Linked DNA regions of Planctellipticum variicoloris. The main gene of each other region encodes a partner of the protein of the gene in region 2 in a complex. Links are inferred from orthologs where the notes say so. Each region holds a gene or a part of one and is shown on either strand. Other genes may lie near its edges.

Region 1 (4,011 bases), 4.3 Mb from region 2 along the record:
GGCAGAGAAGTCCCGTGCCGTCGGTCGACTCCAAGCCCCCGGAGCGAACGATCACGTCGTTGCAGCCGTCAGCCCGGAAGCGACCGTTCTTGAGCCCGCCGAGGTGTCCGTTTTGGGACCCTCAGGTGTCCCAAATGGGGCCCCAGATCAGTCCGCTTCTGGCACGGATGTGGCATCCGCTGGCACGATCACCGAGGAGAAAGTCGACTCTCAAAGCCATCAAGGCCAGGAGTCGAACACCTTGCCGGAGAGCAGCTTAGGCACTTCAGGGCCGCTGCTGGCATCGCCTGACACTGGGGCCGGGCGAGCGAAAAAAGAAGTACACCTCGCTGGGCTCGAACCAGCAACCTTCGGTTCCGTAGACCGATGCTCTATCCAATTGAGCTAGAGGTGCATCCGCCGCCAGACCAGACATCCCGGCCCGCCAACGGGTTCGCCGGCAGGCTCGGACTCTCGTCCGGAAGCCCCGGTATGGTGACAGATCGACCAACCTTTTGCAACGAATCGCCGCGACGAAACTTCGACCAGCCGCAACGTTCACGCGCATTCGCCGACTATCGTTCGTCCGCCGCGCTCGTCAGGTCTTCCAGCGGCGACGCGTACGTCAGCAGCTCACCCGGCCCGAAGTAAATCGCCAGCTCCTTCGCCGCCGCTTCCGCGCTGTCGCTGCCATGCACCAGGTTCATCTGACGGCTCAGCCCCAGATCCCCGCGGATCGTCCCCGGGGCCGACTGCCGGCCGTTCGTCGAGCCCATCATCCCCCGCACCACCGTCACCGCCTCCGGACCCTCCAGGGCCAGAGCCACGACCGGGCCGGATGTGATGAAACTCTCCAGCAGCGGATAGAACGGCTTCGAGACGTGCTCCGCATAGTGCTGCTTCGACAGCTCGGGCGTCACCTGCAGCATCTTCATGCCGGCAATCTTGAGCCCCTTCCGCTCGAAGCGGGCCAGGATCTCGCCACACAGCCGGCGGGCCACGGCGTCGGGTTTCAGGAGGACAAGCGTACGTTCGGCTGGCATTTTCGTCGGTTCCAGGAATGAAACAGGCCCCGGCACAAGCGCCGGGGCCGAGATTCTGGCAGAACAGGCCGGTCGACGTCAATTCGCCGGGACCGGCTCGGTCATCAGTTCCCGGAACTGCCGGAACAGATAGCTGCTGTCGTGCGGACCCGCGGCCGCTTCCGGATGATACTGCACGCAGAACGCCGGGAATTCCTTGTGCCGCAGGCCTTCGACCGTCTGGTCGTTCAAGTTGATATGCGTCACTTCCAGGCAGTCCGGCAGATTCTCCGACGAAAGCGCAAAACCGTGGTTTTGCGAAGTGATCTCCACCCGCCCGGTCGCCTTGTTCAACACCGGCTGGTTGCCGCCCCGATGACCGAATTTCAGCTTGAAGATCTCCGCCCCGCAGGCCAGCCCCATGAGCTGATGTCCCAGGCAGATCCCGAACACCGGCACCTTCCCCAGCAGCCCCTGAATCGTCTCGATCGCATACGTCAGCGGACGCGGATCTCCCGGGCCGTTCGACAGAAACACCCCGTCCGGATTGTGAGCCAGCACTTCCTCGGCAGTCGCGGTTCCAGGCACCACCGTCACCCGGCAGTGCATATCCCGCAGATGTCGCAGAATGTTCCGCTTCATTCCGTAGTCGATCGCCACCACATGCGGCTCGCCCGGCAGGTCCGTCTTCGAGCCGGGCGGCCGACCCAGATCCGACAGCGGCTCGCTCCATTCGAACGATGCAGCCGGCATGACTTCCCGGACGAGGTCCTGTCCGACGATCTGCGGGGCCGCCTGGGCCTTGCGGATCAGCGACGCGTCGTCGAGATCGACGGTCGAGAGCACCCCGGTCATGGCCCCCTCGTTGCGGATCCGCCGGACCAGTGCCCGCGTGTCGATCCCTTCGAGGCCGATCACGTTGGCCTGCTTCAGATATTCGTCCAGCGACTGCTCCGAGCGGAAATTGCTCGGAATCTGGCACAGCTCCCGGATGATGAACCCGCGGATGAAAGGCTTGCCGCTCTCGACATCCTCGGCGTTCACCCCGTAGTTGCCGATCAGCGGATACGTCATCGTGACGATCTGACCGCAGTACGAGGGATCGGTCAGGATCTCCTGATACCCGGTCATGCTGGTGTTGAACACGACTTCCCCGTAGACCTCCCCTGACGCCCCGAAGGCGTTTCCGGAGTACACGGTTCCATCGGCGAGAGCGAGCTTGGCGGGAGCAGGCATGGCACGCATCGGGCAGGAGGCATCGAACGGGGGCAAAATTGTGACGGTTGTACCACAGCGTGAAACGCAAAAAAAGCGACTCGCCCAATCGCAGCCCGACAGCGGTCCGCTCGCAAAAAAAGCGGCTCCCCGCAATCACGAAGAGCCGCTCTTCAATGACATTTTCGTCAGCCGCAGGTCGGCTACGGCGTCTGCTTCAGCAGGAAGTCCTTGAAGCGGATTCCGTCCTGGTCGGCGCTGCTGATGCTCTGGAACAGCTCCGCGATAATCCGGTGGAAGTGCTTCTCGCGCACGGAATAGAAGTTGTGCTTCCCGTCCCGGCGAGCTTCGATCAGCCCCGCCACGCGCAGCAGCGCCAGGTGATGGCTCACCGCCGGCTGGCTCTGGCCGAGCTTCTCGCACAGCGCCGTCACGTGCATCTCGTTCTCCCGCATCAGATACATCAGAATGCGGAGACGAGTCTCGTCCGACAGCAGTTTGAAGACCTGAACCAGATCTTTCTCGAGCTGATTCGACAATTCGGGGAAAGAAGAACCCGTACGTTCAACGACTGGTTCAGCGACATTCGCAACCATATGCTTCTCACTCTCTGGTGGTGGTGGCGGCGATGGAGTGGCCTCTCCATTGCCACCGAAACCCGTTCCTGGTTCGGACAACTGTGGGAATCCTTCGAATTTCTCGCAGCAACCTCGGCTGATGTGCACTCCGTGCCCCCCAGAGCTTTCGCTCCAAAAAGCTGGCGACTCAGTGAATTCGGAAGAGGCTGGTGAAAATCACTGGAACGTCGCGACGGAGACCGGCAGCCGCAGGGCCGGAAGTCTCGTCTACTACATCTGCAGCATTACGACGGTCCAAACCGCAGAACAGCGAAAGACAGATGAGATTGAGACGATGTGGTCGATCATGGGCAAAATTGCAGACCGGTAGGGCCCGCAGTCTTCTTTTGAACGAAGGACGGCGGCATTATGCCGCACAGAACCCGCAGAGTCAACGACCCTGTCGAGAATTCCCGAAAGGGGTAATCACACACAATTCCTTAAGAAATAAGGACTAGCGACGCGATCAGCATCGGTCATCCGCACCGGATGCCGATCGCCAGAGAGAGCTCTCTCCGCTCTAATGAGCAAAACAAATGCCGCTGCGTCATAAATACGCCGCCGACGGTTTTCTCCCATCAATAGACGCGTCAACATGCTCCGATGTTGGAAAAAAACGTGCCTCACATCCAAGAATTTGCAAATTTGTCCAGACTCAACGCCGTCGTCACCGGAGCCTCTTCAGGCATCGGCCGCGCCATCGCACTCGAAATCGCCCGGGCCGGCGCCAATGTCGTGATCCACTATTCCCGCTCCCGCGAGGCCGCAGAAAAAGTCGCCGATTCGATCCGCCAGCTCGGCCCAAACGCCCATCTCCTCCAGGCGGATTTCACAGAACCGACTGCTGTCAAACGGTTTGCAGAACAAGCCTGGGATCTGACGGGGGGAGTCGATCTCTGGATCAACAACGCCGGCGTCGACCTCCTCACCCGACCGGAAAACCAACTGTCCTTCGAAGACAAACTCCGACTCCTGCTCCAGGTCGATGTGCAGTCAGCTCTCGAACTCGCGAAGTCGATCGGTCTCCGGATGCGGGATGCCCGCGGCGGAGCAATCCTGATGATCGGCTGGGATCAGGCTGATCGCGGCATGGAAGGAGACAGCGGCGAACTCTTCGCCGCTGCAAAAAATGCCATCATGGGCTTCACCCGTTCCCTCGCCGTCAGCCTCGCCCCGCA
Region 2 (8,819 bases):
GCCGTGCGCTTCGAAGCTCGTGTGGTCGACGCCACAACGCGACAGCCCGTCGAGAAAGTCGTGTTGTGGAAGTGTTTCGACGCCAGCGTCCTCGGCGTGTCCGACGCAGAGGGCAAAATTGTGATCGACGGCTTGCTGCCGGGCGAATTTGAATTCAATGTCGGCCAGGGCGAGCCGGAATCCTGCAGCGAAACGCCTTGCTACCGGCACGGAATCCTGGGCCGCTGGTGGTCGACGGACGCGGTCCACGAGCACCAGCGACGCGAGATCGAACGCGACGGCCGGCAGCGCAATTTCGACGACCTGACGTTCAACCTGTCGGTCGGGATGCCGCCGGTCACGATCGAAGTCGAGCGCGGAGTCACCTTCAGCGGCCACGTTTACGATCCGGACGGCAAGCCGGTGGAAGGGGCCACGGTCGCACCGGCGAAGACTGGTTCCGGCAACTCGCTGACCGGCGACACCCGCTACAGCACCCGGACCGGCAGCGACGGCAGCTATCGGGTGGTCATGCCGGCCGGCAACGGATTTCAATACAACCTGATGGCGCACGACGGCGATTACTCCGAGTGGCGGAACTGGGCGAATACGGTTTCCGATCCGCTCCGGACGAAGCCGGGGCAGTCGTTCGACAATTTCGACTTCAAGCTCAGCCGCCCGGCGACGGTTCGCGGACGATTGGTGATCGACGGCGACCGCATCGTCGGCGATCGCGAGGTCACCGCGCAGGCGGCCGATCTGCGCGAGAACCGCTATTACGATCCGACCGTTAAAGTGAAGGAGGATGGCTCGTTCGAGCTGAAGTTTATCCGCCCGGGACGGCAGCGGATTCAATTGAAACCGCGCGGGACCGTTGTAGAAGTGGATCTGAAGGAGGGGCAAGTTCTGGAAGGCGTTGAATTGCGCGGGGAACCCGATCGTCGATCCATCACGTCACAGATGAAAAACCGGACGTTTCGTGTCAAGATCCTCGACAGTTCAGGCCTGCCGGCGGCCGGGCAGCAGATCCGACTTAATACCGACCATCCCCTGTCGTTGAACTTCTACGAACTGGCCGGCGATCGAGACGGCCTGGAGGGGCGACTACGAACGTCGGGAAACTATCCCGCCACCGACGCAGAAGGGCACATCGATCTTCCAGGCGGCAATTCTCTGTTCGGCGAGTATGACACGGAAGCCATGATCGTCGCCATTGATGCAGTCCAGCGAGAAGGAGCGATCGGCCTACTGCATGCCGATTCGAAATCTCCGGAAACGACGCTTCGCATGGCCCCCCTGCAAGAAGTCGCCGTCTCCGTATCGACTGAAGCCCTTCCACCGACTGACGAAACGATTTCGTTCCGTCTGGAGTCAAGGCGTCGATCGGTCGTGTACCGCGATTCGGTGACGAGCCCGTTTGCTCTCCAACTGCCTCCCGGTGACTTCGCCCTGAAGATCACCCACCCGCTCGCAATCCCGGAAACGGTGAACTTCACCGTGAAACCCGACGGCCCGCCACCGACGCTTCCTGCGATTCGCCTGCGTCCCTCTCCCCTGGCCAAGCTGCTGGGCCAGCCGGCCCCCGAGCTGCGCAGCGTCGAGGAATGGCGTTTCGGCGACGCCGTCCGGATGGTCGATCTGCGGGACCGCGTGGTCATTCTGGCGTTCTGGGATCGTTCGGATCACGGCTGGAATACTTCGATTCCCACGCTCAAGAAGCTCCGCGCGTCCTATCCCGAAACAGAAGTTGTCATCATCGGCGTCTTCAACCACTTCTGGCTGGACCAGCTTCCGCAGTCGGAACTCTGGGGCGGGCAGGATCTCCCCTTCCGCGTCGCCCTGGTCGACAGGAGTCGGACGGAATTTGAAGGAATCGAAAGCCCGATCCAGGGGAGGGTCATGGCGGACTACGGCGTCACCCGTTGTCCGACCACGCTGCTGATCGACAAGCGGGGCAATGTCGCATCGCTGCTGCACGCCGACGATTTCGAAGGGACCAAGGAGCAGATCGACAGTCTTCTTGGCAAGTAGCCTGGAGGGCCTGCGAAGTCGGGACCGGAATCGGCGACGGGTGAAATTCTTGCGGTCCCGGGCAAGCATGTCACCGAGTCCTACCCCTTCTTCGCCCAGTCCTGCAAGGTGCAGACCTGCGGTTCGGGCTGGCGGGCGAGGGCTTCCAGTGCCTGGACCACCGCGATGCAGCCCGGCAGCGTGGTGGCGCACGGGACGCCGTTGATCACGGCGGCGGCGCGGATCCGGCCTTCGTCGGTCCGCGGCCCCTTGCCGCTGGGCGTGTTGAAGATAAACTGGATCTCCGAGTTGGCCATCAGGTCGAGCAGGTTCGGCCGGCCTTCCTGCAGCTTGCGGACGATGTCGACCTCGATGCCGGCTTCCCGCAGCACGCGGGCGGTGCCGGAGGTGGCCACGATTCGGAAACCCATTTCCTTCAGCCGGCGGGCGGAAGGAATGATCTGGTATTTGTGCGGGCCGCACAGGCTGATGAAGACCGCTCCCGTCCGCGGCAAGGCATTTCCCGCCGCGATCTGACTCTTCAGATAGGCCACGGGGAAGTCGTCGGCGATTCCCATCACCTCACCCGTCGATTTCATCTCTGGACCGAGAATGATGTCGACGCCGGCGAAGCGGTTGAACGGGAAGACGCTTTCCTTGACCGAAACGTGCTTCGGCGTCACTTCAGTCGTGATGCCCTGTTCCTTGAGCGTCGTACCGACCATCACCTTGGCTGCCATGCGGGCCAGGGAAAGGTTCGTCGCCTTGGAGACGAACGGAGACGTCCGGCTGGCGCGGGGATTGACTTCCAGCACGTAGACCTGGTATTCGCCGCCAGTATGCTTAACGGCATATTGCACGTTCATCAGGCCGCAGACCTGCAGTTCCGCCGCCAGTGCATACGTCGCCTGCTTGATCTCCTGCACGACGGAATCGGGCAGCGAGTAAGGGGGCAGGACGCAGGCGGAGTCGCCCGAGTGAACGCCGGCTTCTTCGATGTGCTCCATCACGCCGCCGACCAGCGTCGTTTCGCCGTCGGAGATGGCGTCGACGTCGACCTCGATGGCGTCTTCCAGGAACTTGTCGATCAGCACGGGGCGATCGGGCGAGGCTGAGACCGCCTCGATCATATACCGCTGCACCTGATCTTCGTCGTAGCAGATTACCATCGCGCGACCGCCGAGCACGAAGCTGGGACGGACGAGCACGGGATAACCGATGCGGTTGGCGATCTGGCGGGCGCCGGCGACATCGACGGCGATCCCGTTCTCCGGCTGCCGCAGGTTGATCTTATTGAGGATCGCCTGGAACTGCTCGCGGTCCTCGGCGGCGTCGATCATCGCCGGGCTGGTCCCGATGATCTTGACGCCCGCCCGTTCCAGTCCGCGGGCGAGGTTCAGGGGCGTCTGGCCGCCGAACTGGACGATGACGCCGTCCGGCTGCAGGCGGTCGCAAATATTGAGCACGTCTTCGGTGGTGAGCGGTTCGAAGAACAGCAGATCGGATGTGTCGTAGTCGGTCGACACGGTTTCGGGGTTGGAGTTGACCATCACGCTCTCGATGCCCAGTTCGCGGAGGGCATACGAGGCCTGGCAGCAGCAGTAGTCGAACTCGATCCCCTGGCCGATCCGGTTGGGTCCGCCGCCGAGGATGACGACGCGCCGCTTACCGTCGGTCCGCGGTCCGGGAGCCTCGTCCTCGGACTCGTACGTCGAATAATAGTATGGGGTGTACGCCTCGAACTCCGCCGCACAGGTGTCGACCTGCTTGAACGTCGCGATCACGCCCAGCTCCACCCGTCGGGCGCGGACTTCCGGTTCGATCGAGTCCCACCAGTAGGCGAGTTGCCGGTCGGAGAATCCGTACTGCTTGAACCGCCGCATCTGCGCCGGCGAAACGGCGTCCAGCCGGCCGACGGCGTTGATTTCGTCCTCCGCGAGGAGCAACTGGCGGATATTCTCCAGGAACCACGGGTCGATGCGGGTGAGCTCGTGAATGTGCTCGATGGTCATCCCTGCCTTGAACGCATACCGGATGTAGAAGATCCGTTCCTCGTTGGGGCGGGCCAGTTTGCTTTCAATTTCGTCGGTCGAGGGCTGGCGATCGCCGCCCCACAAGTCCTTTGAGCCGCCTCCGAGCCCGAAGTGGCCGATTTCGAGGCCGCGAAGGGCCTTCTGAAGCGATTCCTTGAAAGTCCGGCCGATGGCCATCGTCTCGCCGACCGACTTCATCTGGACGGTCAGTTCCGTGTCGGCTTCGGGGAATTTTTCGAAGGTCCAGCGGGGAATCTTGGTGACGACATAGTCGATGGTCGGTTCGAAGCAGGCCAGCGTTTCGCGGGTGATGTCGTTGGCGAGCTCGTCGAGCCGGTAGCCGACGGCCAGTTTGGCGGCGATTTTGGCGATCGGGAAGCCGGTCGCCTTGGACGCGAGCGCACTGGAACGGCTGACGCGGGGATTCATCTCGACGACGATCATCCGGCCCGATTTCGGGTCGATCGCGAACTGCACATTCGAGCCGCCGGTCTCGACGCCGATTTCCCGCATGACGGCGATCGTCGCGTCGCGCATCCGCTGGTACTCTTTGTCGCTCAGCGTCTGGGCGGGGGCGACGGTGATCGAGTCGCCGGTGTGGACCCCCATCGGATCGAAATTTTCGATGGCGCAGATGATGACGACGTTGTCGGCAACGTCGCGCATCACTTCCATCTCGTATTCTTTCCAGCCGATGATGGACTCTTCGAGGAGCACCTCGCTGACCGGCGACAAGGAGAGTCCTTTACGGACTTTTTCGTCGAATTCCTGGCGGTTGTAGGCGACGCCGCCGCCCGTCCCCCCGAGCGTGAAGCTGGCCCGGATGATCATCGGCAGACCGAGTTCTTCGAGCGCCTGATAGGCCTGGTCCATGTTGCGGACAGCCCGGCTCTTGCAGACGTCGAGGCCGATTTTCAGCATGGCCTGTTTGAACAGATCGCGTTCTTCGGCCTTCTTGATCACGTCAGCCCGGGCGCCGATCAGCTCGACGCCGAGCCGTTCGAGGATTCCGCGGCGGTGCAGCTCCATCGCCGTGTTGAGACCTGTCTGACCGCCGAGCGTCGGCAGCACCGCGCAGGGCTTCTCGACTTCCAGGATTTTGGCGACATATTCCCAGGTAATCGGCTCAATGTAGGTCCGATCCGCGGTCCCGGGGTCGGTCATGATCGTCGCGGGATTGGAATTGACCAGAACGACCTCGTAGCCCTCTTCGCGCAATGCCTTGCAGGCCTGGGTTCCGGAGTAATCGAATTCGCAGGCCTGCCCGATGACGATGGGGCCGGAACCGATAATCAGAATCTTCTTCAGATCGTCGCGACGAGGCACAGTTGGTTCCTCCGGCGGACCGCGATCCGGGACCGGTCAGGTCCGGCACTGCGGCGGGCGTCGGTTTCTGCTGCGGGTGGTTAAACAGCGACCGGATGCCGTCTGGGGAAGGCGGCAACCGGTCGATATACGGGCGGCGGGCTGTCCAGGGGAAGACCGCCCGGACAGGGTTGAATGCGCGCAAAACTGCTGCAGCGTACCAATCCCGCGAAGAGATTCAAGCAATCGGGCTGAATCGCGAATTTGACAGGTTCGTCGGGGCGCCGCGAAGCTGCACGCCGACGTCCCCTTCAGCGGGCTGGAAAGCGTTTGACGGCCGAGGAAATAGCCGTTCAGGCGGCGATGCGATCTGCCACTTCCGCCGGCTGCAGTCGCTCCAGCAGCAGTCCGGCCACGCGTCCGGTGGCGCCCGTACTGTGGATTCGCTCACGGAGCTCGCCAAGCTCCGTCCGGGCATGTTCCAGGGCCGCCGGCTGACTGAGCCAGGTGTCGAGATCGACCACGAGCTGCCGGACCACGGCTTCCGGATCGCCCACGCACACATACTCGGGCATGATCTGCCGACGGGCGATCAGATTGGGGAGTGACATGTATCGGCAGGTCACCAGCAATCGACCAAGGATATAGGTGGGCCAGTTGCACTGGTAGAGCACCGCCGCGGGCGTCCGACGGGCCAGCAGTTCGAGGCTGACGGAGCCGGAGACCATCAGGGCGCAGTCGGCGAGTTCGATGATTTCCGAGGTCTTCCCGACGAAGCAGGTGACTGGTAATTCCGGAGCGTGCTTCTGGAGGTAGTTCGAGCACTCGCCCCGCTGCTTTTCGCGGTAATTGGCGACCAGGAAATTGACGTCGGGATGCCGCTGGTGCAGGCGGCGGGCGACTTCGACGATGACGGGCCAGTTTCCGGAGACTTCGTGCGTTCGCGATCCGGGCAGCAGGGCGACCGTCGGAGCTTTGGCGCTGGTCCACTCGCGGCAAAACGCCTCATCGAGCCGGTGCTCGGCGATTTCGTCGAAGAACGGGTGGCCGACGTAGAGCACGGGGATCTTGCGTTCGGCATACCAGTCGGTTTCGAACGTCAGCCCCGAGAGCACCAGGTCGACGTACTTGCGGACCCGCCAGATTCTCCAGGGCGCCCAGGCCCAGAGTTGCGGCGGCAGGTAGTAGACGACGGGAATGCCCGCGCGCTTGGCGGCGCTCGCAATCCACCAGTTGAATCCGGGGAAATCGACCAGGACGACGAGATCAGGCTGATGCCGCTGCAGGTACTCGCGAGCCTGACGGTACAGGCCGTAGAACTTCCAGATCATGGGAATGACGCGGAACACACCCATTACGGCCATCGTGGTCAGCGGGAAGAGAAGGCTGCAGCCAGCCGCTTCCATTTGCGGCCCGCCGAATCCCGAGACGCGGAGGCCGGGCGCGCGACGCCGCAGTTCCTGAATCAGATGGGCGGCGTGCTGATCGCCGCTGGGCTCGCCGACAGAGAAGAATATGTGCATGAACCGATCCGTGGTGGCGTCGCCTCGGAATCCTCCGAAGTTCTCGGAGCACATCCTGAGGCTCCTGCTGCACAATGGCAATCGATCCCAGAATTTCGCCGGACCGTCAAGGCGAACTTGGACGGAACGTGGACGTCGCCGGTCCTAGAGGTACTCTGCCCACCCCTTTCGATCAAGCTCGGAAATCAGCTTGCGAAGGCCGGTTTCATCCCGTTTGTCGGCGATCAGCGTCGCGGTGGGAGTGTGGATGATAATCAGGTCTTTGACGCCGACGGTCGCGATCAGGTGCCCGCGTGTCGTGCGGACCAGACACCCCTCCATTTCGACGCCGCAGCAGGGGCCGTCGATCGAGTTCCCGTCCTTGCCACGCGGGAGGAGTTTGGCCAGAGCCTGCCAGGTCCCGACATCGTCCCAGGCGAATGTCGCCTCCTGGATGTAGACGTTGTCTCCGCGTTCCAGCAGGACACGGTCGATCGCCAGCGAAGGGAGCACTGCAAACTGTTCCTGCAGCGTCTGTTCCCACGTGGGGCCGCCGAACGCCGCTCGCATCTGGGCAAACCCCTGATGGAGCTCGGGAGACAGGTGTGCGAGCGAACGGAGCAGCGTTTCGGCCCGCGTCACCAGGATTCCGCAATTCCAGTAGTATTCGCCGGTCGCCGCATAACGGGCGGCCTCCAGCATCGTTGGCTTTTCCTGGAAACCTGCCACGCGAAATGTGCGGGCGCCTCCCGTCACCGCTTCTGCTCCGCAGTGAACGTAGCCGTAGCGGGTCGAAGGCAATTCTGCAGGGGCGCCGAACAGCACGAACGCTTCGGGAGAGTGTTTGATGAACTGTTCCGCCTGGCGGACGGCCAGGACGAATTCTTCTGCCGGTTCGATCACCTGGTCGGCGGGAAGCACCAGCATGATGGCTTCGGGATCGACCTGAACTAGATGCAGCGCCGCCAGCGCCAGGCCCGGCGCAGTGCTGCGCGCACAAGGCTCGGCCAGAATCTGCTCGCCGGGAATGTCCGGGAGCTGGCGGGCGGTTTCCGCCACCAGCGAGCCGCCGGTCACGACCCACGACTGATCCGGAGCCACCAGTTGACGGCATCGCGACCAGGTGGTCTGGATCAATGTCTCGGGGCCGCTGAGGTGGAGAAATTGTTTCGGCAACTGCCGTCGACTTTGCGGCCAGAATCGCGTCCCGCTGCCGCCGGCCAGAATCACAGAATGCAACATGGGCGAATCGAATCTTCACAGAGGACCGGAAACTGTCAGCTTTGCCGATTGTAGCCGGGCCGCGCCGGGCGACGGAAATTCTGCGGAAATTTCAGCGCGGTGCGCCGGGAGAATCCGCCAGGGACGTCGGCGTCGGCTCCCCCGGACGGACGCTCGGCCGGCCATTCGCCGGCAAATCTGCCGTGCTGGAATCGGCCGGATCCGGTTCTCCGGTGCACGTGCAGGTTCCCTTGCCGAACGCGTCGCCCAGCTCAACGCTGACGGAGAAACAGGATCGAGCGCGACGCACATGCAACCGCACAACGCGCCCCGGCGCATAGCGTGTGACTCTCACCGCGACCGGTGTCGCTGGAGGCTGCGCAAAGTCGTCGCAATCAATGATGACGTCGCCCGGCTGAATTCCGCAGCGGGCTGCGGGCGTGTTCCGCCCGACCCCCCTGACATGAAATCCAAACCCGCTGTCTTCGCCTTCGATTCCCAGGCACCCCTGACCTTCGAACACGACATGCGTCCGCGGAAGCCGGCGAATGACCTCATCGAATGCGGCCTTGGACAACTGGGCGCCGGGATGAATATGCAATTGCGACAGCCCGCGAATTCGTTCGATGTGGATCAGCCCCGCATTTCCGCCGTGCCAGCGGTGGTCCAGCAGGACCAGTCCGGCCGATGCCGACTCGCGGGAACGGGCCGAATCGAGAGGTCGGTAGATACCCCCAAGTTCCTGAATCCGGATCAGCGCCCGGTTTGT

What was found. The genes of interacting proteins can lie anywhere in the genome.
Region 1: the proteins of carB (region 2) and carA are in contact, whole or in part, in a solved structure (PDB 1KEE), measured with the Escherichia coli proteins. The link is inferred for Planctellipticum variicoloris from one-to-one orthologs.

What each region holds. Positions count from the first base shown.
Region 1 is NZ_CP130886.1:4,771,493-4,775,503, reverse strand. The notes cover bases 170-3,008. They hold carA (glutamine-hydrolyzing carbamoyl-phosphate synthase small subunit), read right to left. Parts: upstream 2,238-3,008; coding sequence 1,101-2,237; downstream 170-1,100. Other genes in these bases: SH412_RS18565 (ArsR/SmtB family transcription factor), read right to left, coding at 2,420-2,812; ndk (nucleoside-diphosphate kinase), read right to left, coding at 555-1,022. Also shown: SH412_RS18560 (SDR family NAD(P)-dependent oxidoreductase), read left to right, coding at 3,479-4,011. UniProt on the Escherichia coli protein: Small subunit of the glutamine-dependent carbamoyl phosphate synthetase (CPSase).
Region 2 is NZ_CP130886.1:503,654-512,472, reverse strand. Bases 1,891-5,713 are described here. They hold carB (carbamoyl-phosphate synthase large subunit), read right to left. Parts: upstream 5,349-5,713; coding sequence 2,091-5,348; downstream 1,891-2,090. Other genes in these bases: lpxB (lipid-A-disaccharide synthase), read right to left, coding at 5,681-5,713; SH412_RS02015 (carboxypeptidase regulatory-like domain-containing protein), read left to right, coding at 1,891-2,010. Outside these bases: more of SH412_RS02015, read left to right, coding at 1-1,890; more of lpxB, read right to left, coding at 5,714-6,850; SH412_RS02000 (mannose-1-phosphate guanylyltransferase), read right to left, coding at 6,995-8,071; SH412_RS01995 (PDZ domain-containing protein), read right to left, coding at 8,163-8,819. UniProt on the Escherichia coli protein: Large subunit of the glutamine-dependent carbamoyl phosphate synthetase (CPSase).